Regions from separate parts of the Citrobacter sp. Igbk 17 genome, predicted to be linked through region 2. Evidence: predicted binding sites of a transcription regulator. Region 2 holds the regulator's gene; each other region holds the start of a gene.

Region 1 (8,032 bases), on a different contig from region 2:
CCGCGCAGCACCAAGTCTGGTCTGCGTCATGCCATTGAAGTGCTGGCCGAAGTCGATGAGATTAGCTTTAATTTCTTCCATAGCGAAGACGTGGTACGCCACCCGGTTGTTGCCCGTATCGTGACGGCATATGAAGCCTGGGAAGAAGCAGAACAAAAACGCAAAGCCGAGCTGGCGGCAGAACGCAAGCGCGAAGCTCAGGAGCAGGAGCAGGAGCAAAAATGAGTCAGGTTATTCTCGATTTACAGCTGGCATGCGAAAACGAATCCGGCTTACCACCAGAAAGTCAGTTTCAGACATGGCTGGATGCCGTGATCCCACAGTTTCAGGAAGAGTCAGAGGTCACGATTCGTTTGGTCGATGACGCTGAAAGCCACGAGCTGAACCTGACCTATCGCGGGAAAGATAAATCAACCAACGTGCTCTCTTTCCCGTTTGAAGCGCCTCCGGGCATTGAAATGCCGCTGCTGGGCGATCTGGTCATCTGCCGCCAGGTGGTTGAGAAAGAAGCTCAGGAGCAAGGCAAACCGCTTGAGGCCCACTGGGCGCATATGGTGGTACATGGTAGCCTGCATTTATTGGGCTACGACCATATTGAAGATGACGAAGCAGAAGAGATGGAATCCCTCGAAACAGAGATTATGCTTGCTCTGGGCTATGAGGATCCGTACATTGCCGAGAAAGAATAAGCATTTCGAAGTCTTGTAGCCTGATAAGCGTAGCGCCATCAGGCAAAACATGCCGTCACAGCTGAGTATACGCATGACGAGCGCCCCATTAACTAACATGAGAACCCATACGACGCCATGAGCGACGACAATTCACACAGTAGTGACACGTTAACCAGCAAAAAGGGATTTTTTTCCCTGTTACTGAGCCAACTTTTCCACGGTGAACCGAAAAACCGTGACGAACTGTTGGAGCTGATCCGTGATTCCGGGCAGAACGACCTTATCGATGAAGATACGCGCGATATGCTCGAAGGGGTGATGGACATTGCGGACCAGCGCGTTCGCGACATCATGATCCCCCGCTCTCAGATGATTACCCTGAAACGCAACCAGACTCTGGACGAATGCCTTGATGTCATTATCGAGTCTGCCCACTCGCGTTTTCCGGTGATCAGCGAAGACAAAGATCACATTGAAGGGATTCTGATGGCCAAGGATCTGCTGCCCTTTATGCGCAGCGATGCCGAAGCATTCAGCATGGAAAAAGTGTTACGCCAGGCGGTTGTTGTCCCTGAGAGCAAGCGTGTTGATCGCATGCTGAAAGAGTTCCGCTCCCAGCGTTACCATATGGCAATCGTCATCGACGAATTCGGCGGCGTGTCTGGTCTGGTGACCATCGAAGACATTCTTGAGCTGATCGTCGGTGAAATTGAAGATGAGTACGACGAAGAAGACGATATCGACTTCCGTCAGCTCAGCCGTCACACCTGGACTATTCGCGCGCTGGCGCCGATTGAAGACTTCAACGACGCCTTCGGGACCCACTTTAGCGACGAAGAAGTTGATACCATTGGCGGGCTGGTTATGCAGGCCTTTGGTCATTTACCCGCTCGCGGTGAGACCATCGACATCGATGGTTACCAGTTCAAAGTGGCGATGGCTGACAGCCGTCGTATTATTCAGGTTCATGTCAGAATTCCGGACGACTCACCCCAGCCCAAACTGGACGAATAAACCCGAAACTGGATCATAGACTACATGGCATTTGCCCCATTAATTGAACGCCAGCGCATTCGCCTGCTGCTGGCGTTATTATTCGGTGCCTGCGGGACGCTGGCGTTCTCTCCGTATGACATCTGGCCCGCCGCGATTATTTCGCTGATGGGTCTACAGGCTCTCACCCTCAACCGCCGTCCACTCCAGTCTGCTGCCATTGGCTACTTCTGGGGAATGGGGCTGTTTGGTTCAGGCATCAACTGGGTCTACGTCAGCATCGCGCAATTTGGCGGCATGCCGGGGCCGGTAAACGTTTTTCTCGTGGTTCTGCTTGCCGCCTACCTGTCGCTCTACACCGGTCTGTTTGCTGGCATTCTGTCGCGTCTGTGGCCGAAAACTAACTGGATTCGGGTAGCGATTGCCGCGCCGGTTATCTGGCAGATAACTGAATTCCTGCGCGGCTGGGTTCTGACCGGCTTCCCATGGTTGCAGTTTGGCTACAGCCAAATTGATGGCCCGCTTAAAGGGCTTGCACCGGTAATGGGCGTAGAAGCAATCAACTTCCTGTTGATGATAGTCAGCGGCCTGCTGGTGCTGGCGTTAGTCAGCCGTAACTGGCGTCCGCTGGTTGTGGCCGTGATCCTCTTCGCACTGCCCTTCCCGCTTCGCTATATCCAGTGGTATACGCTGGAACCTGAAAAAACCACGCAGGTATCGATGGTGCAAGGCGACATTCCACAGTCGCTGAAGTGGGATGAGGGCCAGCTACTTAACACGCTGAAGATTTACCTTGATGCTACCGAGCAAGAGATGGGTAAATCGCAGCTAATTATCTGGCCGGAGTCTGCAATCCCGGATCTGGAAATTAATCAGCAGCGTTTTCTGAGCATGATGGATGACCTGCTGAAATCCAAAAACAGCACGCTGATCACCGGCATTGTCGACGCTCGCCTCAACAAGCAGAACCGTTACGATACCTACAACACCATCATTACGCTGGGTAAAGACAGTCCGTACAGTTATGACTCGACCAATCGCTATAACAAAAATCACCTCGTCCCATTTGGTGAGTTTGTTCCGCTGGAATCGATTCTGCGCCCGTTAGCACCGTTCTTTGATCTGCCGATGTCGTCATTCAGCCGTGGGCCATATGTTCAGCCCCAGCTCCATGCGCATGGTTTCAAACTGACAGCGGCAATCTGCTACGAAATTATTCTTGGCGAACAGGTACGTGACAACTTCCGCCCGGATACTGACTATCTGTTGACCATCTCTAACGATGCCTGGTTCGGTAAGTCGATCGGTCCGTGGCAACATTTCCAGATGGCGCGTATGCGTTCTCTGGAGCTGGCACGCCCGCTGCTGCGTAGCACCAATAACGGTATTACCGCGGTGATTGGCCCGCAGGGGGAGATTCAGGCGATGATCCCGCAGTTTACCCGTCAGGTACTGACCACCAGCGTTACGCCGACCACGGGCTTAACCCCTTATGCCCGTACCGGTAACTGGCCGCTGTGGCTGCTTACCGCACTGTTTGGTTTCGGTGCGGTGGTGATGAGCCTGCGCCAGCGCCGCCGTTAAATTCGCAGGCCGGATAAGGCGGTACGCCGCCGCCCGGCCATCATGCTTCCTCCGCCGGATGGCGCTGCGCTTATCCGGCCTACTCCTCTCTCCTCACCCATTCTGGCACGCCTATTGCTTTGTTATACAAGGCAAACGCTGTTTTGGCTGCATGTGCAACCTGGTCGCACCAAAGTTGAGCGAAGGTAGCACCTGAAAAGTGCAACAGGATATTTTTGCCCCCAAATGGTGCGGCGCACTTCGCAAAAATAAACAATAACACAGCAAATTCTTTACATTCATCCAAACTAAATGTTAACAAACATATACAAGACTGCACGTTTAAGTAGCAAACAATAACAACATCACAATGGGTATCAATGCGTCACCGGCGCAGACGATAAAGGAGTTGGATATGCAATTACGTAAGCTCGCCACAGCCATGCTGGTTATGGGAATGTCCGCTGGTCTGGCGCACGCAGAAGACGCAGCACCAGCGGCAGGCAGTACGCTGGATAAGATCGCTAAAAATGGCGTAATCGTCGTCGGACACCGCGAATCCTCGGTACCGTTTTCTTACTACGATAATCAGCAAAAAGTGGTCGGCTATTCACAGGATTACTCCAACGCAATTGTTGACGCTGTGAAGAAAAAGCTGAACAAGCCTGACCTGCAGGTGAAACTGATCCCAATTACCTCTCAAAACCGTATTCCGCTGTTGCAAAATGGCACCTTCGACTTTGAGTGTGGTTCCACCACCAACAACGTTGAGCGCCAGAAGCAAGCGGCTTTCTCTGACACTATTTTCGTTGTCGGCACCCGTCTGCTGGCGAAAAAAGGTGGCGATATCAAAGATTTCCCTGATCTGAAAGGGAAAGCGGTAGTCGTTACTTCCGGTACCACCTCAGAAGTGCTGCTGCACAAACTGAACGAAGAACAAAAAATGGATATGCGCATCATCAGCGCGAAAGACCACGGTGACTCTTTCCGTACTCTGGAAAGTGGTCGCGCCGTTGCCTTTATGATGGATGACGCACTGCTGGCCGGCGAGCGCGCGAAAGCGAAGAAACCGGACAACTGGGAGATCGTTGGCAAGCCGCAATCTCAGGAAGCTTACGGCTGTATGCTGCGTAAAGACGATGCTGAATTCAAAAAGCTGATGGATGACACCATTGCCCAGGCTCAGACTTCAGGCGAGGCGGAAAAATGGTTTGATAAGTGGTTTAAAAACCCGATTCCACCGAAAAACCTGAACATGAATTTCGAACTGTCAGACGAAATGAAGGCTCTATTCAAGTCACCGAATGATAAAGCGCTTAACTAACTAAAATAAATGGGGCGAGTTCACCTTGCCCTCTCGATTGTTACTTGGCACGGACAGACTATAAGCCTGATGGTCGTTCCCCATCAGGCCTGAAAACCGCTAAACGCTGAATAACAATCTTCGAGGGTAGCGCTGCTACCCTTTTTTTTCTGGAGTAGATTTATGTCTATAGACTGGAACTGGGGTATTTTTTTACAACAGGCCCCGTTCGGCAACACCACCTATCTTGGCTGGCTCTGGAGCGGTTTCCAGGTCACTGTCGCATTATCCATCACCGCCTGGATTATCGCTTTCCTGGTGGGTTCGTTATTCGGCATCTTACGTACCGTTCCAAATCGTTTCCTTTCCGGGATCGGTACGCTGTATGTCGAGCTCTTTCGTAACGTACCGCTGATCGTTCAATTTTTTACCTGGTACCTGGTCGTGCCTGAGTTGCTGCCGGAAAATATTGGCATGTGGTTTAAGTCAGAGCTGGACCCTAACATCCAGTTCTTCCTTTCCTCCATGATTTGTCTGGGGCTGTTTACCGCCGCACGCGTCTGTGAGCAGGTTCGTGCCGCGATTCAATCACTGCCTCGCGGGCAGAAAAACGCCGCACTGGCGATGGGGCTAACGCTGCCACAGGCCTACCGCTATGTTTTGCTGCCAAACGCCTACCGCGTGATTGTGCCGCCAATGACCTCAGAGATGATGAACCTGGTGAAGAACTCAGCCATCGCCTCAACCATCGGTCTGGTTGATATGGCTGCACAGGCGGGAAAACTGCTGGATTACTCTGCCCACGCATGGGAATCATTTACGGCCATTACCCTGGCCTATGTACTGATTAACGCCTTTATTATGCTGGTGATGAATCTCGTCGAACGTAAAATCCGCCTGCCTGGCAATTTAGGAGGCAAATAGTGTACGAATTTGACTGGAGTTCTATCGTCCCTTCCCTGCCATTTTTGTTGGATGGGCTGCTCATCACGCTGAAAATCACCGTTACAGCGGTTGTCATCGGTATCGTGTGGGGAACCCTCCTGGCAGTCATGCGACTGTCGAGCTTTGCGCCGATTTCCTGGTTTGCAAAGATCTACGTCAACGTATTCCGCTCCATCCCTCTGGTCATGGTGCTGCTGTGGTTCTACCTGATTGTGCCCGGTTTTCTGCAAAACGTGCTGGGGCTGTCACCGAAAACCGATATTCGCCTGATCTCAGCAATGGTCGCGTTTTCGATGTTCGAAGCGGCCTACTACTCGGAAATTATCCGTGCCGGGATCCAGAGTATCTCTCGCGGGCAGTCCAGTGCTGCGCTGGCGCTAGGGATGACGCACTGGCAATCAATGAAACTCATCATATTGCCACAGGCATTCCGCGCCATGGTTCCGCTGCTACTGACTCAGGGCATCGTACTGTTCCAGGATACCTCGCTGGTCTACGTATTGAGTCTGGCAGATTTCTTCCGCACCGCCTCCACTATTGGCGAGCGTGACGGTACACAGGTTGAAATGATCCTGTTCGCTGGCGCCGTTTATTTTGTATTCAGTCTGAGCGCATCGTTGTTGGTCAGCTATTTGAAGAAAAGGACAGTTTAATGATTACCCTGAAAAATGTTTCTAAATGGTATGGTCACTTTCAGGTGCTGACCGACTGCTCCACGGAAGTGAAAAAAGGAGAAGTGGTGGTGGTCTGTGGCCCGTCAGGCTCCGGTAAATCCACACTTATCAAGACGGTAAACGGCCTGGAACCAGTCCAGCAGGGCATCATCACGGTTGACGGCACCGTCGTAAATGACAAGAAAACCGATCTGGCCAAACTACGCTCCCGCGTCGGCATGGTGTTCCAGCACTTTGAGCTGTTCCCCCATTTGTCGATCATCGAGAATTTGACACTAGCCCAGGTCAAAGTGCTTAAACGCGATAAAGCGCCTGCGCGTGCAAAAGCGCAAAAGCTGCTTGAACGCGTTGGTCTGGCGGCGCATGCCGAGAAGTTTCCGGCACAACTCTCAGGGGGTCAGCAACAACGTGTCGCTATCGCCCGGGCGCTGTGTATGGATCCTATTGCCATGCTGTTTGACGAGCCGACGTCAGCACTGGACCCCGAAATGATCAACGAAGTACTGGACGTGATGGTTGAGCTGGCCAATGAAGGGATGACCATGATGGTGGTTACCCACGAAATGGGCTTTGCGCGGAAAGTAGCGAACCGGGTGATCTTTATGGATGAAGGGAAAATTGTTGAAGACTCACCGAAAGAAGAGTTCTTCGCCAACCCAAAATCAGACCGAGCCAAAGACTTCCTCGCGAAAATATTGCACTGATCATACTGGCGCGTACATTCAGGTGCGCGCCACCTCACGCTTTATACCTTCACTTCTCGAATCATGTACAGTCCAGCGTTAACCTTGTCACAAAGTCCCACTTACAAGGAGCAACAATGGCACTTCCCATTCTGTTTGATTGCGATCCAGGTCATGACGACGCTATCGCAATTGTTCTCGCCCTCGCCTCACCTGAGCTGGACGTTAAAGCGATAACCTCTTCTGCTGGTAACCAGACACCCGATAAAACGTTACGTAACGTGTTGCGCATGTTGACGCTGCTTAACCGTACCGATATTCCAGTGGCCGGCGGAGCGCTAAAACCATTGATGCGCGATCTGATTATCGCCGACAACGTGCACGGTGAAAGCGGTCTGGATGGCCCTGCGCTACCGGAGCCCGCTTTTGCTCCACAGGCCTGTACAGCCGTTGAGTTGATGGCAAAAACCCTACGCGAGAGCCATGAGCCGGTAACGATTGTCTCCACCGGGCCGCAAACGAACGTGGCGTTGCTGCTGAACAGCCATCCTGAACTGCACGCTAAGATCGCCCGTATCGTTATCATGGGTGGTGCAATGGGTCTCGGGAACTGGACGCCCGCGGCAGAGTTCAATATTTATGTTGATCCTGAAGCGGCCGAGATTGTGTTCCAGTCGGGAATTCCGGTAGTGATGGCGGGGCTTGATGTCACACATAAAGCACAAATTCATCGTGAAGATACTGAACGGTTCCGTGCGATTGGGAACCCCATTTCCACCATTGTCGCTGAGTTGCTGGACTTTTTCTTCGAGTATCACAAAGACGAGAAATGGGGATTTGTCGGTGCACCGCTGCACGACCCATGCACCATTGCCTGGCTGCTGAAACCTGAGCTGTTTACTACCGTTGAGCGGTGGGTCGGGGTGGAAACGCAGGGTAAATATACCCAGGGAATGACCGTGGTGGACTACTACTTCCTGAGCGGCAATAAGCCAAATGCCAGTGTGATGGTGGACGTTGATCGCCAGGGGTTTGTCGATCTGCTGGCAGAGCGTCTGAAGTTTTACGCCTAAACCACGCCGGATGGCGCTAACGCTTATCCGGCCTACAAAATCGTGCAATTTGTAGGCCGGATAAGACGCTTTGCGTCGCCATCCGGCAATAAGCGATTACGGTTCAAACGGCCGGCGCTGGAACTGA
Region 2 (8,032 bases):
TTGCGCGTAAACGATATTATGCATACGGGAGACGAAATCCCGCATGTGACTAAAAGCGCCAGTCTGCGTGATGCCTTATTGGAGATCACGCGGAAAAATCTCGGCATGACCGTCATTTGCGATGACGCGATGAAGATTGACGGCATCTTTACGGATGGCGATTTACGTCGTGTCTTCGATATGGGCGTTGATGTACGCCAGTTAGGCATTGCCGATGTGATGACCCCAGGGGGCATTCGCGTGCGTCCAGGGATTCTTGCCGTTGATGCCCTGAACTTAATGCAGTCCCGCCATATCACCTCGGTAATGGTTGCTGATGGCGACCAGTTACTGGGTGTGTTACATATGCATGATCTGCTGCGTGCAGGTGTAGTGTAAGAAACTCAAGGATAAAGAAAATGAGTAAAGCAGGTGCGTCGCTTGCGACCTGTTATGGACCCGTCAGCACTGACGTCATCACCAGGGCAGAAAACATCCGTCTGCTGATCCTTGATGTGGATGGCGTGCTGTCTGATGGTCTGATTTATATGGGCAACAACGGTGAAGAGCTGAAGGCGTTTAACGTCCGCGATGGCTACGGAATTCGCTGCGCGCTCACTTCCGGTATTGAGGTTGCCATTATTACCGGACGAAAGGCTAAACTTGTAGAAGATCGCTGTGCCACATTAGGGATCACACATCTGTATCAGGGGCAGTCGGACAAACTGGTTGCCTTTGGCGATCTGCTTAGCAAACTGGCAATCGCGCCTGAGAATGTGGCGTATGTCGGCGATGACCTGATCGACTGGCCGGTGATGGCAAAAGTGGGATTAAGCGTCGCGGTAGCGGATGCTCATCCGTTGCTGATCCCGCGGGCCGATTACGTCACCCGTATCGACGGGGGGCGCGGCGCAGTGCGCGAAGTCTGCGACTTATTACTCCTGGCGCAGGGCAAACTGGATGAGGCCAAAGGGCAATCGATATGAGCAAAACCAGACGTTGGGTTATCATTCTACTGTCGCTGGCTGTCCTTGTGATGATTGGTATTAACCTGGCAGACAAAGACGACACCGCCCAGGTTGTCGTTAATAACAACGAGCCAACCTATAAGAGCGAGCATACCGACACCGTCGTGTACAGCCCTGAGGGCGCGCTGAGCTATCATTTGATCGCGCAACACGTTGAATATTATTCAGATCAAGCAGTTTCGTGGTTCACCCAACCGGTGTTAACCACGTTTGATAAGGACAAAGTACCGACCTGGTCGATCAAGGCCGATAAGGCCAAGTTGACCAACGATCGGATGCTGTACCTGTATGGCCATGTTGAGGTTAACGCGCTGGTGCCTGACTCTCAACTACGCAGAATTACTACCGATAACGCGCAGATCAACCTTGTGACGCAAGATGTCACTTCCGATGATCTGGTCACGTTGTATGGAACAACATTTAACTCCAGCGGACTGAAGATGCGCGGCAACTTACGCAGCAAGAACGCCGAGCTGATTGAAAAGGTTAGAACCTCATATGAAATCCAAAACAAACAAACTCAGCCTTAATCTTGTGCTTGCCAGCTCACTTCTGGCCGCCAGCATTCCGGCATTTGCCGTCACTGGCGATACCGAGCAGCCGATTCACATTGAATCGGACCAGCAGTCTCTGGATATGCAGGGCAACGTGGTGACGTTTACCGGCAATGTCATCGTGACTCAGGGCACGATCAAAATTAATGCCGATAAGGTCGTCGTCACGCGTCCGGGCGGTGAAGACGGTAAAGAAGTGATTGATGGATATGGCAATCCGGCGACCTTTTACCAGATGCAGGACAATGGTAAACCGGTTAAAGGCCACGCCTCACAGATGCACTATGAGCTGGCAAAAGATTTCGTCGTCCTTACCGGTAAGGCTTATCTGGAACAGCTCGATAGCAACATTACGGGCGATAAGATCACCTATCTGGTAAAAGAACAGAAAATGCAGGCCTTCAGTGAGAAAGGCAAACGCGTCACCACCGTTCTGGTTCCGTCGCAATTGCAGGACAAAAACAAGACCAAGGCTCCGGCAGAGAAAAAAGGTAACTGATTCGTTATGGCAACATTAACTGCAAAGAATCTTGCAAAAGCCTACAAAGGCCGTCGTGTGGTGGAAGATGTCAGCCTGACCGTCAACTCCGGGGAGATCGTCGGTCTGCTCGGTCCTAACGGTGCGGGCAAAACCACAACCTTTTACATGGTAGTCGGCATTGTGCCGCGCGATGCTGGCAACATTATCATTGATGACGAAGATATCAGTCTGTTACCTCTGCATGCGCGTGCCCGTCGCGGTATCGGGTACTTACCGCAGGAAGCCTCTATTTTTCGTCGCCTGAGTGTATTTGATAACCTGATGGCGGTTCTGCAAATTCGTGACGATCTTTCCAGCGAGCAGCGTGAAGATCGCGCCAATGAGCTGATGGAAGAATTCCATATCGAACATCTGCGTGACAGCCTTGGACAGGCACTCTCCGGTGGGGAACGCCGCCGTGTGGAGATCGCCCGCGCACTGGCAGCTAATCCCAAATTTATCCTGTTGGATGAGCCCTTTGCCGGTGTTGACCCGATTTCCGTCATTGACATCAAACGTATTATTGAACACCTGCGCGACAGCGGGCTTGGCGTGCTGATTACCGACCATAACGTGCGCGAAACGCTGGCTGTTTGTGAGCGCGCCTACATTGTGAGCCAGGGACACCTGATCGCACACGGTACGCCGACAGAAATCCTGCAGGACGAGCACGTTAAACGCGTATACCTTGGGGAAGACTTCAGACTCTGATAGGGTAGTAGACTTCACGTCACCGCAGGAGACAACAACTCTGAACATGAAGCAAGGTTTGCAACTCAGGCTTAGCCAACAACTGGCGATGACGCCTCAGCTACAACAGGCTATCCGTCTGTTGCAGTTGTCCACGCTGGAACTTCAGCAAGAACTTCAGCAAGCGCTGGAAAGTAACCCACTGCTCGAGCAAACCGATCTTCACGACGAAATTGATACCCAGGAAAAGCAGGATAGCGAATCCCTCGATACGGCTGACGCACTCGAACAAAAAGAGATGCCGGAAGAGCTACCGCTGGATGCCAGTTGGGATGAGATTTACACCGCAGGTACGCCGTCTGGCACCAGCGGGGATTACATCGACGACGAACTGCCTGTGTATCAGGGTGAAACCACGCAATCGCTGCAAGATTACCTGATGTGGCAGGTGGAACTGACGCCATTCTCAGATACCGATCGTGCTATTGCCACGTCAATTGTGGATGCAGTCGACGAAACGGGCTATCTCACCGTCACGCTGGACGACATACTCGACAGCATGGGCGATGACGACGTCGGTATCGATGAAGTCGAAGCCGTGCTTAAACGCGTTCAGCGTTTTGATCCCGTGGGTGTGGCAGCAAAAGATCTCCGCGATTGCTTACTGATCCAACTTTCGCAGTTTGACAAAGCCACTCCATGGTTGGAAGAAGCACGTCTGATCATCAGCGATCACCTTGATCTACTCGCCAACCACGACTTCCGCACCCTGATGCGCGTAACCCGACTGAAAGAAGATGTGCTGAAAGAAGCCGTCAATCTTATCCAGTCGCTTGACCCAAGACCCGGACAATCTATCCAGACCGGTGAACCAGAGTACGTCATCCCGGATGTGCTGGTGCGTAAGCATAACGATCGCTGGGTAGTCGAACTCAACAGTGACAGCATTCCGCGTTTACAGATCAACCAACACTACGCCGCCCTGTGCAATAACGCGCGCAATGATGCTGACAGCCAGTTCATTCGTAGCAACCTTCAGGATGCGAAATGGCTGATTAAAAGTCTGGAAAGCCGCAATGACACGCTATTGCGCGTTAGCCGCTGTATCGTTGAGCAACAGCAAGCCTTCTTTGAACAAGGCGAAGAGTATATGAAACCGATGGTGCTGGCCGATATCGCCCAGGCCGTCGAGATGCATGAATCGACCATTTCCCGAGTGACCACGCAAAAGTATCTGCACAGTCCGCGCGGCATTTTTGAATTGAAGTATTTCTTCTCCAGTCACGTTAACACTGAAGGCGGAGGCGAAGCCTCTTCTACAGCTATCCGCGCACTGGTGAAGAAATTAATTGCGGCCGAGAACCCAGCGAAACCGCTGAGTGACAGCAAGTTAACCTCTATGCTGTCAGAACAAGGTATCATGGTGGCGCGCCGCACCGTTGCGAAGTACCGAGAGTCTTTATCCATTCCGCCGTCTAACCAGCGCAAACAGCTGGTTTGACCCAACCGATAAGGAAGACACTATGCAGCTCAACATCACTGGAAATAACGTCGAAATCACTGAGGCCCTGCGCGACTTTGTCACCACAAAGTTCGCCAAGCTTGAACAATATTTCGACCGGATTAATCAGGTCTATATTGTGTTGAAAGTGGAGAAGGTCACACACATCTCGGATGCAACACTGCATGTGAACGGTGGCGAAATTCATGCCAGCGCGGAAGGTCAGGATATGTACGCCGCCATTGACGGTTTAATTGATAAACTGGCTCGGCAGTTAACAAAACATAAAGATAAACTGAAACAGCACTAACTTGTCCGGGCAGTTAGCGGGTGCAGGACGGCCTGTTGTGCAGCACAACGGGCCATTTGTACAGTTAGCGCTTAGGTGAAATTATGACAAATAACGATACGACTCTACAACTGAGCAATGTTCTTAACCAGGAATGTACGCGCGCGGCCGTTCACTGCCAAAGCAAGAAACGCGCACTGGAAATCATCAGTGAACTGGCGGCAAAACAACTTAGCTTGCCTCCTCAGGTGGTATTTGAAGCCATTCTGACGCGTGAAAAAATGGGCAGTACCGGTATTGGCAATGGTATTGCCATTCCGCATGGAAAGCTGGAAGAAGACACCCTGCGTGCGGTTGGTGTATTTGTTCAACTTGAAACGCCAATCGCGTTCGATGCCATTGATAATCAGCCAGTCGATCTGCTTTTCGCCCTGCTGGTCCCGGCGGACCAAACCAAGACGCATTTGCATACGTTGTCACTGGTCGCAAAACGTCTGGCAGATAAAACCATCTGTCGTCGCCTGCGCGCCGCGCAGAGTGACCAGGAGTTGTATCAAATCATCACTGACACCGAAGGTGGACAGGATGAAGCATAACAACCCAATGGCATCCTTTTCTGTCGTTGTGAGGAGAAACAGTACATGGTACTGATGATCGTCAGCGGTCGTTCAGGGTCAGGTAAGTCTGTCGCCCTGCGCGCGCTGGAAGATATGGGTTTTTACTGCGTGGATAACCTTCCCGTCGTGTTGTTGCCCGAACTGGCTCGAACCCTCGCCGATCGCCAGATATCTGCGGCTGTCAGCATTGATGTGCGCAACATGCCCGAGTCCCCGGAGATTTTTGAGCAGGCCATGAGTAACCTGCCTGAAGGCTTCTCACCGCAACTGCTGTTCCTTGATGCCGACCGTAACACGCTGATTCGCCGCTACAGCGATACGCGCCGTTTACACCCGCTGTCCAGCAAGAACTTGTCCCTGGAAAGCGCTATCGATAAAGAAAGCGATTTACTGGAGCCATTGCGTTCGCGCGCTGACCTGATCGTAGACACCTCTGAAATGTCTGTGCACGAGCTGGCGGAAATGTTACGTACCCGACTGCTGGGCAAACGTGAACGTGAATTAACGATGGTATTTGAGTCCTTTGGCTTTAAACACGGAATCCCTATTGATGCGGATTACGTCTTTGATGTCCGCTTCCTGCCTAACCCGCACTGGGATCCAAAGCTACGCCCGATGACCGGTCTGGACAGGCCCGTCGCGGCCTTCCTCGACAGACACACAGAAGTACACAATTTTATCTACCAGACTCGCAGCTATCTTGAGCTATGGTTACCCATGCTGGAGACCAACAACCGCAGCTACCTCACTGTAGCCATCGGCTGTACCGGCGGGAAACACCGTTCGGTGTATATTGCAGAGCAACTGGCAGACTACTTCCGCTCGCGCGGTAAAAACGTGCAGTCACGCCATCGTACGTTGGAAAAACGCAAATCATGACCGTGAAGCAAACTGTTGAAATCACGAATAAGCTGGGCATGCATGCCCGGCCGGCAATGAAACTGTTTGAGCTAATGCAGGGTTTTGAAGCAGAAGTTCTGCTGCGTAATGATGAAGGGACGGAAGCCGAAGCAAACAGCGTTATCGCTCTGCTGATGCTGGATTCCGCCAAAGGACGCCAGATAGAAGTTGAAGCCACGGGTCCGCAGGAAGTTGAGGCCCTGGCCGCGGTAATTGCCCTGTTTAACTCGGGATTTGACGAGGATTAGTGAAGTGCCTGATGCGCTACGCTTATCAGGCCTACACGGCAATGACCTACTCCAGTAGGCCGGATAAGGCGTTTACGCCGCATCCGGCGATAACCCCGCTAATACAGCTTATTTTCACGCATAAACGACTCACCGCCCAGCTGGCGCATTTGGCGCATGATCCACGCCTGACGACTGCGCACATAGCCGGAAGGCGCACTCGCCTTAAAACGTAACGGATTGGGTAGAACCGCCGCCAGCAATGCCGCTTCAGACGGGCTAAGACGGCTGGCGGGTTTATGGAAATAGCGCTGTGATGCAGCCTCTACACCGAATACTCCATCGCCAAACTCCGCAATATTCAAATAAACCGTCAGGATGCGTTTCTTACTCCAGACTGTTTCTATCCCCAGCGTTAACCCGGCCTCGAGCCCTTTGCGCACCCAGCTACGCCCATCCCACAAAAAGAGGTTTTTTGCCGTTTGTTGCGATAACGTCGAGGCACCCCGAATACGGTTTTCATTACGTTCGTTATGCGCCAACGCTTTCTCTATCGCAGAGACATCAAATCCCCAGTGGTCGGGAAATTTCTGGTCCTCAGCGGCAATGACCGCCAGCCCCATCCATGGTGATATCTCATCCATACTGGCCCAGTCAGAATGCGCCACATAGCCGAAATCACCCTGTATCCAGGCACCAAGCTGCCGCTCAATCATGACCGCCGAGAAAGGAACGGGCATCACGCTGAAGAGCGCTATACCCCCGCCCCAGAACACGGCGAGGACAATAACTGCCCGCAGAAATAGACGTCGCAGAAAGGCGATAGCCCCTTTTCTCATTCAGCCAGTACCAAAACACGTGAGACCAGTTTGTCGATCCCACTCGCCGCCTGGGCGATATCCTGCGCCAGCATGTAAGCAGGCGTGGTGACAACTTTATTATCTTCATCAACCACAATGTCATCGACCGGGCAAGGCACATGTTCAGCACCCATCTCTTCCAGCACTTCCGCTGTATCGATGTCAGTGCCAATGGTCAGACGCAGCGGGAAGTCAAAAATCTTGGGTAACATAGCAGGAGCAATACACATGAATCCCAGGGGTTTTCCAGCCTGATGCAGCGCCTTCGCCAGCGCGGCTAAGTCGCTATCAACCCGGCATTCACTGCCCTGGCTGGCAAAATTGCTCAGATTTTTTGCTGCGCCAAACCCGCCCGGCACAATTAGCGCATCCAGCTCCGTTGCAACCGCCTGGGCCAGGGGGCGAATATCACCACGCGTAATACGCGCAGCTTCAATCAGGACATTGCGCGTTTCCGGCATCGGCTCGCCCGTCAGATGATTAATCACATCCGCCTGCTGTTTATCTGGCGCAAAGCAGATAGCCTGAGCGCCATTGCGGGCAATAGCCAGCAGCGTGAGTACGGCTTCGTGGATTTCTGTACCGTCATACACGCCACATCCGCTGAGCACTACGCCAACTTTTTTCATCGTGATACTCCTTTCGCAACTGACTGAAGCATATTAATAATTCTGATTAGAATGCCACGCTTCACACATTTAACTGATTCATGTAACAAATTATTTAAGATTTGCTATCTTAACTGCGTGCGGCCTGAAAATTAGGGCTGCGCCCTTGTAAACAATGATAATAATTTACGGCGCAGCCACGATTTCCCTGGTGTTGGCGCAGTATTCGCGCACCCCGGTCAAGCCGGGGTCATTTTTT
Region 3 (8,032 bases), on a different contig from region 2:
CGCCAGGCTATCGCCGATATCTCCGCCAGAACCCGCACGACACTGGTGGTGGACGAAACCATGGTCAATCTGTGGTATGACGCCCCGCCACCACCACCGCTGGCGGCATTCCATGATGACGCGCCCATCATCATGCTGGGATCGGCGGGGAAAAGTTTTTGGGGAGGTCTGCGTCTGGGATGGATTCGGGCCTCATCGCGTACCATTGCCGCGCTGGTACAGACTCGCGACACATTTGATTTAGGATCACCAGTACTTGAACAGCTTGCCACGGGCTGGTTGCTGGACAATGCGACCGATTTTCTTCCAGACAGACGGCAATTGCTCACCACCCGGCGCGATCGGTGCCATGACCTGATGAAGACACATTTCCCGGAGTGGCAGTTTACTCAACCGCAGGGGGGACTCTCTTTCTGGGTTGAATTACCCGATACGCTGGCGACGTTGTTTGCCGCGCGCGCTGAAAGTGCAGGTATTCAGTTGGGTACCGGGACGCGCTTTGGCCTGGATGGCGCATTCGATCGCTTCTTACGCATGCCCTTCGCACTGCCCGATGACACAATGCGCTCGGCCTTCCGGACATTGCAACCCATTTGGGACAACCTGCGTTTACAGGCAAGTCACGGGAAAATGCGCAAAATAATATGAGCGACGAGCCACAAAGCTCGTCATGCGCTAACTTAAACCCTCAATATCTACAGTTGGCGGGGAACCGGAAAACCTTTCAGGGAAATCACAAAATTCTCCCCGTCTTTCTTAATTTTCGCCCCGGCATCGCACCAGTCAGAAGCAATACGGAAAAATTCATCGCTACCGACATTCCAGCTCAGACGAACATGTTTCACATAACCGGAACGAAGCAATTCACAGGCTTCGCCATAATTACAGGCGGTTGAGAGCGGTTGTTGTTTCATTTTTTCTTCTTCAGTAATCTGCGCAGCGCTTTGATTTCTTTAGGAGTCAGTGCTTCAACCACGGATTCTTCCGTATGCTGGCTATCAATATCGTCAGCGGAGACTCCCGCCTCTTCAATGGCGGAAAACGCGATAAGCAGCAATTTTTCCGTCGAGATACTTAGGTTCTCATTATTCACTTCAGCGTAATGACGCAGCTTTTCTTTTAGCGCCTCATCAATTTTGACATTCAATACTGCGGTCGACATCGTAAAAAGTCCTTGTGGTCAGCCAAAGTCCACCGGCCGCAAGAGTCATATCTCTGCGCGATGGCGACGGCAAAAGCATCAAATAACATCCCCGAAACACATTGACAGCATTTGATGACAATAAAATGACAATACGATGACAAAGAAAAGAAGATGAGAAGAATTGAGATTGCCGGACGGCGGAATTGGGTGGGGGCCCTGCCAGCTACATCCCGGCACACACGTCATCTGCCCTGGCTGCTTCCTTCCGGACCTGACCTGGTGAACAGAGTAGCGTTGCGGGAGAACCAACAGAGCCCCCATTGAGAGCGTTGTTAACCAACGCGCAGGCGCATTATCACTGCTGCACCCTGTAATTGCAACCCATCCCGCATCGGATGCTGTTTTCTTGTGCAATGAAGCTTCACTACCTCGTCATTCGGGATTATGCTGGAGGATTAGCGCAGGAATAAACGATGGATATACAAGACTCTTTCCCTCAACGCGTCTGGCAAATCGTTGCCTCAATCCCCGAAGGATTCGTCACCACCTATGGCGATGTCGCCAGGCTCGCTGGCTCACCGCGCGCTGCACGCCAGGTGGGCGGTGTACTCAAGCGACTGCCTGAAGGTAGCACCCTGCCCTGGTATCGAGTGGTTAATCGTCACGGAATGATTTCACTGACAGGTCCTGACCTGCAACGACAACGCCAGGCATTGCTGGCGGAAGGTATTGTGGTTTCAGGGAGTGGACAAATCGATTTACAGCGCTATCGCTGGGTGTACTAACCCCCTCCGGACGGAGAGGGTTAGTATGCCCTTAGTACTGTGTCGGAGCAGGAACTGCGGAAGACGGATTCACCTGCGTGGGTGATGTTGACGGTACCGTTGTCGCGGCACCACCGCTCGCCTGTACAGGAACGGCCGTCTGCTGGACCGGGACCAGGGTCAGGTCGGCTTTAGTCCCCCCCTGATTAATCACCGTCTGGACGGTATCAGTAATAAAGACCAGCTTATCATTCACCGTAATCGCCGCACTCAGCAGAATACGCGCGTTTGGCTGAATATCTGCCGGATTAAACGGGAGCACGAAGCTGAATGGTGCTTGTTTGCCCTCGGTACGTACAACTTTTTGCGACAGCACTTTTGACGGTGCATCGGCAAGCGATGCATCTGACAGTGTAACGGTCAGCACGGCATCCGGCGGTAAAGCAACTTTCTGGCGGATCCATACCGTACCAGACACATTCGGCTGTTGAATTTTTGACTGTGTGTCAGCAATTGACGTATTAGGACTTGGCGCAGGTGTTTGAATATCTGCACTTTTACCAGCACAGGCCGCCAGAGCGACCGCAACCGCTAAACCACTTACCATGTGCACGAGTTTCATTAAATTCTCCTTCTCATCTATGCACCAGCGAGAACTTTCCTCGCCAGAAGAGTGGTTAACAAAAACATAACATGACTAAGTGTGGCACAAATTAGCAATTTCTGCTTGTAATAGGCCTGTAATTCAGACAATTGCACCCATCGGACCACTTTCAAAATTGCGTTATACTCTGCCTACCTCGCTGCGAGATCGCTATTACCTGGAGAGCACGTATGAGTCTGGCACTGAAAAATTTGCTGACATTGTTAAATCTGGAAAAAATTGAAGAAGGACTCTTTCGGGGCCAAAGTGAAGACTTAGGGTTACGTCAGGTTTTTGGTGGACAGGTTGTCGGTCAGGCGTTGTACGCCGCGAAAGAGACCGTGCCGGAAGAACGTCTGGTGCATTCCTTCCACAGCTACTTTTTACGGCCGGGCGACAGCCAAAAGCCCATCATCTATGATGTCGAGGTACTGCGCGATGGTAACAGCTTCAGTGCCCGCCGCGTTGCCGCGATCCAGAATGGGAAACCCATTTTTTATATGACCGCCTCTTTCCAGGCACCAGAAGATGGGTTTGAGCATCAAAAAGAGATGCCGGATGCGCCTGGTCCTGAAGAGCTTAAATCAGAAACTGAGATCGCCCGTTCAGTAGCTCACCTGCTGCCACCGCTATTGAAAGAAAAATTTATCAACGACCGCCCGCTGGAAGTCCGTCCGGTGGAATTTCATAATCCGTTAAAAGGTCACGTTGCCAACCCGACTCGCCAGGTATGGATCCGCGCTAACGGCACGCTGCAGGACGATCTTCGTGTACATCAGTATCTGCTCGGTTACGCCTCTGATCTGAACTTCTTGCCCGTTGCTTTACAGCCGTATGGCATTGGTTTTCTGGAAAAAGGAATTCAGATCGCTACGATCGACCATTCTATGTGGTTCCATCGTCCTTTTAATATCAATGAGTGGTTGTTGTACAACGTAGAAAGTACATCGGCCTCCGGTGCCCGGGGATTTGTACGCGGGGAGTTCTATACGCAGGATGGCGTGCTGGTCGCCTCTACCGTGCAGGAAGGGGTAATGCGTAATCGTAATTGATTTTTTTTCCGGCCTACAGGGTAAATTGTTGTAGGCCGGAAAAGCGTTTAGCACTATCCGAGAAATTGAAACATCAGGCGTTGTAGGCGTTTTCGCCGTGGCTGTTCACATCCAACCCTTCGCGCTCCTGCTCTTCCGGTACGCGCAGACCTACCGTCATGTCCGCCAATTTATAGCCGATAAATGCCACGACACCGGACCAGACAATGGTGATCGCCACACTTTCCAACTGCACAAGAAGCTGATGCCCCATGGTAACACCTTCGGCAAAGCCCACTCCGCCTAAAGAGCTGGCGGCGAATACGCCAGTCAGGATACATCCGACAATCCCACAGACACCGTGAACACCGAAGACATCACACGGGTCATCAACGCGCAGAAAGCGCTTCAGCATCGTCACTCCCCACAGCCCTGCCAAACCGGCAACCACGCCGATGATCAACGCCCCACCAACACCGATATAACCACAGGCAGGCGTCACACCAACCAGACCCGCAATGGCGCCAGAACAGGCTCCCAGCAATGATGGTTTGCCACGCAGCGCCCATTCACCGAAGATCCAGCCGAGAATAGCGGCCGCGGTTGCAACAACGGTATTCACGAAGGCCAGCGCGGCAATTTCATTCGCCATCCCCGCGGAGCCCGCGTTAAAGCCAAACCAGCCGATATAGAGAATAGCCGTGCCGGTAAAAACCATTGGCAGGTTATGCGGCTTAAACGCTTCTTTGCCAAAACCGACCCGTTTACCAATCAGATAAGCCCCAACCAGACCGGCAATCGCGGCGTTGATATGCACTACCGTGCCGCCTGCAAAATCCAGCGCACCGTGAGTAGCCAGCAAACCACCGCCCCAGACCATGTGTGCAATAGGGATGTAGGACAACGTCAGCCACACCACCACAAAAATCAGCACCGCAGAGAACCGTATGCGCTCCGCCAACGCACCGACGATAAGCCCAACAGTGATACAGGCGAAAGACCCCTGAAAAGCAACGTGAATATACTGATAGATACTCCCCGTCACCGCCGTCAGTGCAATATTCTTCAGCATGACCCAGTTGAAGTTACCAAAAAAATTATTTCCTTCGCCGAAAGTCAGCGAGTAGCCATAAACGACCCACAAAATACAGACCAGAGCGAATGTCACCGTAACCTGGGTCAGCATTGACAGCACGTTCTTACCGCGAATTAAACCGCCGTAGAACAACGCAATGCCAGGAATAGTCATAAACAGCACCAGCGCAGTGCAAATCATCATAAAAGCGTTATCGGCTTTATCCGCGACCGCCGGTGCCGCCATCGCCAGTCCCGGCAGCAGCGCCAGTGATGCAATACCCGTTTTCATCGTTGCTATCTTCATCTTTTGGTTTCCTATCACTGTGTGCCAGACGTTACAGTGCGGCTTCGTCGGCTTCGCCGGTACGAATACGAATCACGCGTTGTAGCTCGGCGACGAAAATTTTGCCGTCGCCAATTTTTCCGGTGTAGGCGGCCTTACTGATGACATCAATTACGCCATCCAGTTGGTCATCAGCAATTGCCACATCAATCTTCACTTTGGGTAAGAAGTTGACGCTGTATTCCGCTCCCCGGTACAACTCAGCATGACCTTTTTGTCGGCCAAACCCCTTCACTTCGGTGACGGTCAGCCCCTGAATACCAATAGACGACAATGCTTCACGGACGTCTTCCAGTTTGAACGGTTTGATTACCACGGTAACCAGCTTCATAGATCCCCTCCAGTCAGAATTCAGTAGTGGCTGCAGATACACATACTGAACATTGCAAGGGGTGTGCCAGGAATGAAAAACGCGGGATGATTCAGCCGCACGGGGTACGGCGAGGATAGAAAAAGAAAAAACGCACTATAACGGTGCATAGTGCGTTACATTTTTGCACCAGATTGTTGATTGCAGGATGGCGGCGAAAACGCGTCATCAGGCCTACGAAACCACACTGGCTGTAGGTCTGATAAACGCAGCGCCATCAGGCGATTGCCGAATCTTCGTTTACGCTAGCCGCCAACTCTTCGCCCGCCAACTGCAGTTGATACATTTGCCAGTAGCGGCCCTGTGCGGCAAGCAGTTGCTGGTGCGTGCCGCGCTCAACGGCCTGCCCCCGGTGCAGTACCAGAATAGTGTCGGCATCGACAATGGTGGATAACCGATGCGCAATCACCACCAGCGTGGTGTGCTTACGCACTGCTGCCAACGCCTGCTGAATAGCCTGTTCAGTACCGGAGTCAATGCTGGCCGTCGCTTCGTCCAAAATCAGCACCTGCGGCGTTTCGACCAGCACACGCGCCAGCGCCAGCAGCTGTTTCTGCCCGACTGATAAATTATTGCCCTGCTCGCCCAGTCGGGTATGAATACCGTCACTCAGCCCGCGCGCCAGCTCCGCCAGTTGAACCGTCTCCAGCGCCTGCCACACCCGCTCTTCTGAGATATCGCGGCCCAGCGTGACGTTGGCCAGGAAGGTATCCGCCATCACCACCGGATCTTGCTGCACCATCGCAACGCCCTGGCGTAACACACTGTGGCTCAATGAAGACAGCGGTCGACCGTCCAGACGGATTTCACCCTGCGTCAACGGGTAGTACCCCATCAGCAGGCTGGCCAGCGTACTTTTGCCGCTACCGGTATGCCCAACCAACGCAACAAAACGACGAGAAGGCACGGACAAACTGATGTTTTGCAGCACCAGATTGTTGTCGCGATAGGCAAATGAAACGTTATCCACCTCAATGTCTCCGCTTTTCAGGGGGTGGATATCCTCACCATAACGCTGGCGTGGGCCATCCATCAGTTCAAATACACGTTCACCCGCTACCACCGCCTGTTGCAGCATTGATTGCTGGGTCGTCAGCTCGATCAACGGCTCGTTCAAACGCCCCAGATAGCTGATAAACGCATACAGCACCCCAACCTCAATGGACGTGCCGGACGTAAAGCTAAACAGTGTCAGCAAACCGCAGAGGATCAGGGCCGAAAACAAGCTGAGCAACGGGCGCAACAAAAAGCCATCCAATCGCAGCGTTTGCATGCGCGCCATATAGTGCGAACGGCTGGCTTCGCCCATTCGTTCACCAAAACGCGCCTGCTGACGGAACTGCTGGATCACGCTCATGCCATTAATAACTTCGTTAAAGCCATCATTAATATCTGCCAGATAGGCGCGAACGCGACGCACAATAGGAGTGCTATAGCGCTGATAAATCACCATCACCACCAGCACAGCCGGGAATATGGCCATCGCAACCAGCGCCATCCGCCACTCAAGGCTGAACATCGCTACCAGCATGGCACCGATTAAGGCGGCACTGCGCAGTACCGTCGCGACTACCGTCACGTACAGGTCGCGAATCACTTCGGTGTCATTGGTCACCCGGGAGATAAGCTGCCCGACAGGCTGAGTATCAAAAGCACTGAGCGGCTGACGCAGCGCGGCATCCATCACATCGGTACGTAACTGCTGCACCACACCAACGGCCGCCTGGTTAAAGAGTAATGACTGCGCGTAATGCAGGCCCGCCGCCAACAGTTGCAGACCGACATAGGCCGCCACCAGTCCAGACACCATCGCCAGCGGCAGATTGTTTTTCGCCACCATGTTGTCGATAAAATAACTGATGAGCAGCGGACCACTAACTTCCGCCGCTGCCGCTACCCACAGCATGACAACAGCGATAGACAGCTGCTTTCGCCACGGCGAGCCGTACGCCAGCAGCCTTTTCAGGGTCGGCCATAATTGTCCAAAACTACGCATTAGCCGCCTCCTCATCGATAGCCGGCGCATCAGACAATGCCGCTTCCAGTTGCTGATAACGGTACATATCACGATACCAGCCAGGTTGTTGCACCAGCGCATCGTGTTCGCCACGCTGAGCAATATGTCCGTGCTGCATCACGATAATTTCATTAGCTTCTGTCAGCGCAGATAAACGGTGAGCGCTGATTATCACGGTTCTGCCTTCTCCCCACTGGCGCAGGTTATGCAGGATTTGATGTTCAGTACGACCATCCACCGCCGATAACGCATCATCAAGAATCAGGATTTCAGCATTCAGCAGCAGCGCACGAGCGATAGAAATACGCTGTTTTTGTCCACCGGACAGCATCACGCCGCGTTCACCCACTTCAGTGTCGTACCCCTGAGGAAGACGTAAAATATCCTCATGCACGCTGGCCAGACGTGCAACATGTTCAATTTCATCCTGTGTGGCCTGCGGGCGTCCAAGCGCTATGTTGTTAGCGACCGTATCCGAGAACAAGAAAGGTGTCTGGCTGACCACGGCCAGGCGGCTACGCCAGCTATCAAGCTGCAAGCGCGTTAACGGAATATCATGAAAACGCACATCCCCTTGAGTGATATCGAAGTGGCGCTGGAGCAGCGACAGTACGGTGCTTTTCCCAGCCCCAGTTGGGCCACA
Region 4 (8,032 bases), on a different contig from region 2:
CACAGTGACTTTTCGTCACTCCATTCCGAGTTCTTTTAACTTGCGCGTCAAGGTATTACGCCCCCAGCCGAGCAAACGTGCCGCTTCCTGTTTGTGTCCCTGGGTATGACGCAGCGCAGTGGTCAACAGCGTCCGCTCCATCTCCGGTTGAGCCTCTGACAGCAAGTTTTGATGACCGGAACGCAATGCCCGGTCTGCCCACTGTGCCAACAGGGTTGCCCAGCTGTCTGGCTGCATATGCGAAGGCGCATCGGGCACGCTGGCTTCAAACAGTTCGGCCGGTAAGTCCTGAATCAGCACTTCCTGCCCGGCAGCCATTACGGTCAGCCAGCGACAGGTGTTTTCAAGCTGACGAACGTTACCTGGCCAGGCCAGACGTGTAAGTGCCGCTTCGGTTTCAGGGTGGAGTTGCTTGGCTTCCACACCCAACTCGCGGGCGGCTTCCTGCAGGAAATGACGTGCCAGACGGGGGATATCTTCCCGACGCTCACGCAGCGGGGGCAAATGGACGCGAATTACGTTCAGACGGTGGAACAAATCCTCACGGAATTTGCCTTCCTGCACGCGCAGTTCCAGGTTCTGGTGGGTGGCCGCGATAATCCGAACATCTACCTTTACGGGCGCGTATCCGCCAACGCGGTAAAACTGTCCATCGGCTAATACGCGCAACAAGCGTGTCTGCACGTCCAGCGGCATATCGCCAATTTCATCAAGGAAGAGGGTGCCGCCATCAGCCTGTTCGAAACGCCCCTGACGAATGGTATTCGCCCCGGTAAACGCCCCTTTTTCGTGGCCAAATAGCTCAGACTCAATCAAATCTTTCGGAATGGCTGCCATGTTAAGCGCGATAAACGGTGCTTTGACGCGCGGGCTGTGGCGGTGCAGGGCGTGGGCGACCAGCTCTTTACCCGTCCCGGACTCTCCGTTTATCAGCACGCTGATTGACGAGCGGGAGAGGCGGCCAATGATGCGGAATACATCCTGCATCGCGGGCGCTTCGCCGATGATATCGGTGGTCGGGCCGTTGATCTGAATATTACGCGGCTGCTGCTGTTCCTGATAATGGCTGATGGCGCGCTCGACCAGTGCTACCGCTTCGTCAATATCAAAAGGTTTGGGCAGATAGTCGAACGCCCCTTGCTGGTAAGCGCTGACGGCGGCATCCAGATCGGAATGGGCAGTCATTATGATGACCGGAAGCATCGGGTGACGCTGCTTAATCTGTTTTAACAGCGTCAGACCGTCCATACCCGGCATGCGGATATCCGACAACAGCACATCCGGTGTTTTGCTGGCCAGCGCATCCAGCACCTCTTTACCACTTTCAAATGTGGTGCAGCTTAGTCCTGCCCCTGCGAGCGCACGTTCAAGCACCCAACGGATGGAACTATCGTCATCAACGACCCAGACTATTCCTCGTTGCATAAACGTCACCTTTATTTCCTGATAGGCAGGTAAACCGAGAATTCGGTATGACCCGGCCAACTGGTAAATTCAATTTTGCCGGAATGTTGATCGATCAAATTACGGGCGATGGATAATCCAAGTCCGGTACCGCCTTCGCGGCCGCTGACCATTGGGTAGAACAGCGTATCCTGCAAATGCGAGGGAATGCCCGGACCGTTGTCCTCAACATCAATACGTGCCGCCAGACGGTAACGCATACCGTGCAGCGTGAGCTGAAACGCGGTGCGGGTGCGCAGAATAATTTCTCCGCCTTCCGGTCCCAGCGCCTGTAGCGCATTACGCACGATATTCAGCAGAACTTGTTCTATCTGATCCGGATCGTGCAGCAGTTCTGGCAGGCTAGGGTCGTAATCACGAATCAGCGTGACGTTTTCGGGAAGCTCCATCGACACCAGCGCCACCACGCGCTCTGCCACTTTATGAATGCTTTCCGTGATATGCATACCTGGCTGTTGCGGCCCCAACAGGCGATCAACCAGATTACGCAGGCGGTCAGCCTGCTCAATAATGACTTTGGTATATTCCGTCAGCGCTGGGTCCGGAAGCGCCTTGCTAAGAAGCTGAGCCGCTCCGCGCAGGCCGCCCAACGGATTTTTAATTTCGTGTGCCAGACCACGCACCAGATCGCGCGCGGCGATTTGCTGGGCATGCTGGAGTTGTTCCTGGCTCAGACGACGCTGGTTATCCATTGGCGCCATCTCCAGCAGGATAAGGCCATCAGGCAGCCTCTGCGCGGTCACAGAGAGGATATGTGAGTGGCTGTCTATCACCAGCGTCACTTCGTTATCCGTGAAGCCCTGACCCGCTTGCAGGCTCTCTCGCATCAGTCCGATGTTTAAGGAGAAATAACTCAACAGATCGGGAAGCGGTGTGCCAAACAGTTTGCGGGAACTTTGCGCGAGCAGCTGTTGCGCCGCCGGGTTGGCGTAATGCACCGCCAGCTCATCGTCGACGAGTAAAATGCTGTTGATTAACGAATTGAGGATCTGCCCAGCATCGGGCAGCGTGCCGGTTGCCATTCAGCAGTCTCCTGAAAAGTGTTGCACCAATTTAGTGCATTATAGCTTTTTACATCAAAAAAGCGCGAAAAAGCAGGTTGTTAGTGGAGAAAAAAGCCCATCCTGGGATGGGCTACAGATGACTGGCAAACATAGATGCCGGATGGCGGCTTTGCCTTATCCGGCCTACAAGGTAATGCTACCCTCCGGACCTGATAAGTTTGCGCCATCAGGCGTCCTATCATTCGCCATCGATCTCAAGCCTGCCTGAGCAGGCTAAAAGTTCCACGGCAACTTCAAACGATTAAACGCTATAGTACAGCTCAAACTCTACCGGGTGCGGAGTCATGCGCACCCGGTCATCTTCTTCGCGACGCAGCGCAATGTACGCATCGATCGCTTCATTGGTGAACACGCCGCCTGCGGTCAGGAACTCGCGGTCCAGATCCAGTTCTTTCAGTGCTTCTTCCAGAGAGCCTGCAACCTGTGGGATCTCTTTCGCTTCTTCCGGCGGCAGGTCGTACAGGTTTTTGTCCATGGCTTCGCCTGGGTGGATCTTGTTCTTAATACCGTCCAGGCCAGCCATCAGCAGTGCAGCGAAGCACAGGTACGGGTTAGCTGCCGGGTCCGGGAAGCGCACTTCGATACGACGCGCTTTCGGAGAAGCAACTACCGGAATACGAATGGATGCAGAACGGTTACGGGCAGAGTAAGCCAGCATGACCGGTGCTTCGTAACCCGGGACCAGACGCTTGTAAGAGTTGGTGGTCGGGTTCGCCAGGGCGTTGATCGCTTTAGCGTGCTTGATAACGCCGCCGATGTAGTACAGCGCCTGCTCAGACAGACCTGCATATTTGTCACCAGAGAACAGGTTTACGCCGTTCTTGGACAGGGACATGTGGCAGTGCATGCCGGAACCGTTATCGCCAAACATAGGTTTTGGCATAAAGGTCGCAGTTTTACCGAAACGGTGCGCAACGTTGTGAACGACATATTTGTAGATCTGAATTTCGTCCGCTTTTTTAGTCATGGTGTTAAAGCGGGTTGCGATTTCGTTCTGACCAGCGGTCGCGACTTCGTGGTGGTGCGCTTCAACAACCAGACCCATCTCTTCCATGATCAGACACATGGTAGAACGGATGTCCTGAGAAGAATCTACCGGAGGAACCGGGAAGTAACCGCCTTTGACGCCAGGACGGTGACCTTTGTTGCCACCTTCGTATTTGGTGGAGGAGTTCCATGCGCCTTCGATATCATCGATAGCGACGTGGGAACCGGAAATAGACGCGCCGAAACGGATGTCGTCAAACAGGAAGAACTCTGGCTCTGGCCCGAACAGAACGGTGTCTGCGATGCCGGTAGCGCGCAGGTATTCTTCAGCGCGTTTCGCAATGGAGCGCGGGTCGCGGTCGTAACCCTGCAGCGTACCTGGTTCCAGGATATCGCAACGGATGATCAGGGTAGACTCTTCAAAGAACGGGTCGATGAGTGCAGTAGAAGCATCTGGCATCAGAACCATGTCTGATTCGTTAATGCCTTTCCAGCCACCGATTGAGGAGCCGTCAAACATTTTGCCTTCTTCAAAGAATTCGGCATTTACCTGGTGAGCAGGAATAGTGACGTGCTGTTCTTTACCTTTAGTATCTGTGAAGCGCAAATCAACAAACTTCACTTCGTGTTCGTTCAGCATCGTCAAAACGTGTTCAGCGGACATACTTACTCTCCCGGATTGGTCATTGTCGTCGTGGTAACGAAGTCTTCAATTCTGCAAAAATTGGCCGTGTCGCCGTAAAAAATATAAAGCGAAATCTGTGCCAACTTTTAAATTGCCCCTAAAAGGCGTTATCATGCGCACCATCGTGCAAAGGGGCTGCACCATGAAGGTTGTGTTGCACCATTATAGTGCTTCAATGTGAACATTAAGCACCATATTGGTGCAAAGCACCTCAGATTACCCCTTTTAACGCTCCGTGAATGTGATCACAAAGAAACTCTGCAATACTTGTTTGCGGAGGATGTTTGTGATCCTGTTTTGTACTGCGATTAATCCGTGTACAATAACGCGCTATTTCTAAAATGCCTGAGGCAAAGTTGTGATCGAAAATTTGCGTAACATCGCCATCATCGCGCACGTAGACCATGGTAAAACGACCCTGGTAGACAAGCTGCTCCAACAATCCGGTACGTTCGATGCACGTGCTGAAACCCAAGAGCGCGTGATGGACTCCAACGATTTGGAGAAAGAGCGTGGGATTACCATCCTCGCTAAAAACACCGCTATCAAATGGAATGACTACCGTATCAACATCGTTGATACCCCGGGGCACGCCGACTTCGGTGGTGAAGTTGAACGTGTAATGTCCATGGTCGACTCTGTGCTGCTGGTGGTGGATGCAATGGATGGTCCGATGCCGCAGACGCGCTTCGTGACCAAAAAAGCCTTTGCCCATGGCCTGAAGCCAATTGTTGTTATCAACAAAGTTGACCGTCCTGGCGCGCGCCCTGACTGGGTTGTTGACCAGGTATTTGACCTGTTCGTTAACCTCGACGCTACCGATGAGCAGCTGGACTTCCCGATCGTTTACGCTTCCGCGCTGAACGGTATCGCTGGTCTGGATCACGAAGACATGGCTGAAGACATGACTCCGCTGTATCAGACCATCGTTGATCGCGTACCAGCTCCGAACGTAGACCTTGATGGCCCGCTGCAGATGCAAATCTCTCAGCTGGACTACAACAACTACGTTGGCGTAATCGGCATCGGTCGCATCAAACGCGGTAAAGTTAAACCGAATCAGCAGATCACTATCATTGATAGCGAAGGCAAAACCCGCAACGGTAAAGTCGGTAAAGTTCTGACCCACCTGGGTCTGGAACGTATCGAGAGTGATATTGCCGAAGCAGGCGATATCATCGCGATCACTGGTCTGGGCGAACTGAACATCTCCGACACCATCTGCGACCCGCAGAACGTCGAAGCGCTGCCGGCTCTGTCCGTTGATGAACCGACCGTAACCATGTTCTTCTGCGTAAACACCTCTCCGTTCTGTGGTAAAGAAGGTAAATATGTTACCTCTCGTCAGATCCTTGACCGCCTGAACAAAGAGCTGGTGCACAACGTTGCGCTGCGCGTTGAAGAAACCGAAGATGCGGATGCGTTCCGTGTATCCGGTCGTGGTGAGCTGCACCTGTCAGTTCTGATCGAAAACATGCGTCGTGAAGGTTTCGAAATGGCGGTTTCCCGTCCGAAAGTAATCTTCCGCGAAATCGATGGCCGTAAACAAGAGCCGTTCGAGAACGTAACGCTGGACGTCGAAGAACAGCATCAGGGGTCTGTGATGCAGGCTCTGGGTGAGCGTAAAGGCGACCTGAAAAACATGAATCCAGATGGCAAAGGCCGCGTACGTCTTGACTACGTGATCCCAAGCCGTGGTCTGATCGGCTTCCGTTCAGAATTCATGACCATGACTTCCGGTACCGGTCTGCTGTACTCCACTTTCAGCCACTACGACGACGTTCGTGCGGGTGATGTGGGTCAGCGTCAGAACGGCGTACTGATTTCCAACGGCCAGGGTAAAGCAGTTGCGTTCGCACTGTTCAGCCTGCAGGACCGCGGTAAGCTGTTCCTGGGTCACGGTGCTGAAGTTTACGAAGGCCAGATCATCGGTATTCACAGTCGTTCTAACGACCTGACTGTAAACTGCCTGACCGGTAAGAAACTGACCAACATGCGTGCGTCCGGTACTGACGAAGCAACGGTTCTGGTTCCGCCGGTTAAGATGACTCTGGAGCAGGCTCTGGAATTCATCGATGACGACGAACTGGTAGAAGTAACACCAACTTCTATCCGTATTCGTAAACGTCACCTGACTGAAAACGATCGTCGCCGTGCAATGCGTGGCGCGAAAGAAGAGTAATTAACGCTCTTCTCGTGACAAGACCCCGCCTTATGAGGTGGGGTTTTTTTTTGCTTGTCATTCCTGATTTCTGGGCAAACTCCACGCATGTGCTCTCATTTTCTGTATGACCCCCGTCATAAGAGAGCTTTGTCACAATTATTTCTAAAGCTCGCGGAGGGGGTTTGCTTTCGTTTTCGACGTCAGCGTATGATTAACCATCTGGTTTAAACCAAATGGATTAAACAATGACGAATAATCAGTCGACCGTTGAGAATGCGAAAGAGAAGTTAGACCGTTGGTTAAAAGAAGGGCTCACTACGCCTGGTGGCAAATTGCCTTCAGAAAGAGAGTTGGGAGAGCTGCTGGGCATCAAACGGATGACCTTACGTCAGGCGTTATTAAACCTGGAATCTGAATCCAGAATCTTTCGTAAAGATCGCAAGGGATGGTTCGTCACCCAGGCCCGCTTTAACTACAGCCCGGAACTTTCAGCCAGCTTCCAGCGTGCCGCAATTGAGCAGGGCAGAGAGCCGTCCTGGGGGTTTATCGAAAAAAGTCGGGTGTCTCAATACCCAGAAGTTGTTGCCCCCCTGGTGTCTGCTATGCCGTCTGATGAGCTGTATAGGATTACCGGCTGGGGAGCACTGGAGGGACATAAGGTTTTTTATCACGAAACCTACATCAACCCGAAAGTTGCGCCAGGATTTATTGAGCAGCTTGAAAGTCAGTCGTTTTCTTCAGTGTGGGAAAATGAATATAAAAAAGAAACTGTAATTAAAAAACTGGCTTTCCGTCCCGTCAGAATGGTGGGTGATATCAGTAAGTTCATTGGTGGTTCTACCGGAATGCCAGCCATTCTTATTGAAAAGCATCGGGCTGATAACGATGGCAACATCGTGCAAATAGATATCGAGTATTGGCGCTTTGAAGCAGTTGATCTCTTCATTAACTTGTAGGTATGTTTATGGTCACTAAAGATAATGCACATAAAATTCTGGCGCGTGTAGATAATCTCCCACTTTATCTGCACGCTTACGCTTATCATTTGAATATGCGGCTTGAACGTATATTACCGAGTGATTTATTAGATATTGCGAATGAAAATAATCTACATGGCGTGAAAATCCATGTTCTTGATGGTGAACGTTATTCTCTTGAAAATATGAATAACAATGAGCTGTCCGCGTTTGGCGATAAAGCGCGTAAGCTGCAACTGGATATACATATCGAAACCAGCGCTTCAGATAAGAAATCCATAGACCAGGCTGTATCTATTGCATTAAAAACGGGGGCCTCGTCAGTAAGATTTTATCCGCGCTATGAAGGCAATCTCCAGGATGTTCTCGCGATGATTACGCAGGATATCCACTACCTACGTGAGCACTATCAGGATAGCGGTCTGACTTTCACCTTAGAACAACATGAAGATTTGAAGAGCCATGAACTGGTATCGTTAGTTCAGAACAGTGACATGACGTCTCTCTCGCTACTCTTTGATTTTGCTAACATGATCAACGCTAACGAGCAGCCATTAACGGCGTTAGATACAATGTCGCCGCATATTACTCAGGTGCATATTAAAGACGCACTAATCGTAAATGAGAAGGAAGGATTAGGCCACAAAGCCTGTACCTCCGGCCAGGGGGATATGCCGTTTAAGGAACTGCT

What was found. The regulator sigma-54, encoded in region 2, starts transcription at its own class of promoters, with help from an activator protein. The targets are predictions, from matches to a motif close to GTTGGCACANNTTTCGCTNT.
Region 1: NNO08_RS11660 (amino acid ABC transporter substrate-binding protein) is a predicted target of sigma-54. The motif match lies at 3,350-3,369, and genes of this name have one in related genera.
Region 3: glnK (P-II family nitrogen regulator) is a predicted target of sigma-54. The motif match lies at 5,385-5,404, and genes of this name have one in related genera.
Region 4: glnA (glutamate--ammonia ligase) is a predicted target of sigma-54. The motif match lies at 4,265-4,284, and genes of this name have one in related genera.

The regions. Positions count from the first base shown of each region.
Region 1 is NZ_JANEWI010000016.1:73,624-81,655, forward strand. Features, by position in the region: gene NNO08_RS11640 (PhoH family protein) at 1-225, shown strand, start outside; gene ybeY (rRNA maturation RNase YbeY) at 222-689, shown strand; gene corC (CNNM family magnesium/cobalt transport protein CorC) at 807-1,685, shown strand; gene lnt (apolipoprotein N-acyltransferase) at 1,710-3,248, shown strand; gene NNO08_RS11660 (amino acid ABC transporter substrate-binding protein) at 3,643-4,551, shown strand; gene gltJ (glutamate/aspartate ABC transporter permease GltJ) at 4,714-5,454, shown strand; gene gltK (glutamate/aspartate ABC transporter permease GltK) at 5,454-6,128, shown strand; gene gltL (glutamate/aspartate ABC transporter ATP-binding protein GltL) at 6,128-6,853, shown strand; gene rihA (pyrimidine-specific ribonucleoside hydrolase RihA) at 6,970-7,905, shown strand; gene NNO08_RS11685 (zinc ribbon-containing protein) at 8,002-8,032, opposite strand, start outside.
Region 2 is NZ_JANEWI010000005.1:110,879-118,910, forward strand. Features, by position in the region: gene kdsD (arabinose-5-phosphate isomerase KdsD) at 1-378, shown strand, start outside; gene kdsC (3-deoxy-manno-octulosonate-8-phosphatase KdsC) at 399-965, shown strand; gene lptC (LPS export ABC transporter periplasmic protein LptC) at 962-1,537, shown strand; gene lptA (lipopolysaccharide ABC transporter substrate-binding protein LptA) at 1,506-2,060, shown strand; gene lptB (LPS export ABC transporter ATP-binding protein) at 2,067-2,792, shown strand; gene rpoN (RNA polymerase factor sigma-54) at 2,839-4,272, shown strand; gene hpf (ribosome hibernation promoting factor) at 4,295-4,582, shown strand; gene ptsN (PTS IIA-like nitrogen regulatory protein PtsN) at 4,666-5,157, shown strand; gene rapZ (RNase adapter RapZ) at 5,203-6,057, shown strand; gene npr (PTS phosphocarrier protein NPr) at 6,054-6,326, shown strand; gene mtgA (monofunctional biosynthetic peptidoglycan transglycosylase) at 6,425-7,144, opposite strand; gene elbB (isoprenoid biosynthesis glyoxalase ElbB) at 7,141-7,794, opposite strand; gene arcB (aerobic respiration two-component sensor histidine kinase ArcB) at 8,024-8,032, opposite strand, start outside.
Region 3 is NZ_JANEWI010000001.1:99,401-107,432, forward strand. Features, by position in the region: gene yczR (MocR-like transcription factor YczR) at 1-648, shown strand, start outside; gene NNO08_RS00445 (hypothetical protein) at 696-914, opposite strand; gene NNO08_RS00450 (hypothetical protein) at 911-1,162, opposite strand; RNA gene ffs (signal recognition particle sRNA small type) at 1,359-1,455, opposite strand; gene NNO08_RS00460 (MGMT family protein) at 1,618-1,929, shown strand; gene NNO08_RS00465 (YbaY family lipoprotein) at 1,961-2,530, opposite strand; gene tesB (acyl-CoA thioesterase II) at 2,743-3,603, shown strand; gene amtB (ammonium transporter AmtB) at 3,677-4,963, opposite strand; gene glnK (P-II family nitrogen regulator) at 4,995-5,333, opposite strand; gene NNO08_RS00485 (SmdB family multidrug efflux ABC transporter permease/ATP-binding protein) at 5,590-7,368, opposite strand; gene NNO08_RS00490 (SmdA family multidrug ABC transporter permease/ATP-binding protein) at 7,361-8,032, opposite strand, start outside.
Region 4 is NZ_JANEWI010000011.1:99,061-107,092, reverse strand. Features, by position in the region: gene glnG (nitrogen regulation protein NR(I)) at 16-1,425, opposite strand; gene glnL (nitrogen regulation protein NR(II)) at 1,437-2,486, opposite strand; gene glnA (glutamate--ammonia ligase) at 2,770-4,179, opposite strand; gene typA (ribosome-dependent GTPase TypA) at 4,559-6,382, shown strand; gene NNO08_RS09210 (GntR family transcriptional regulator) at 6,610-7,320, shown strand; gene NNO08_RS09205 (sugar phosphate isomerase/epimerase family protein) at 7,329-8,032, shown strand, end outside.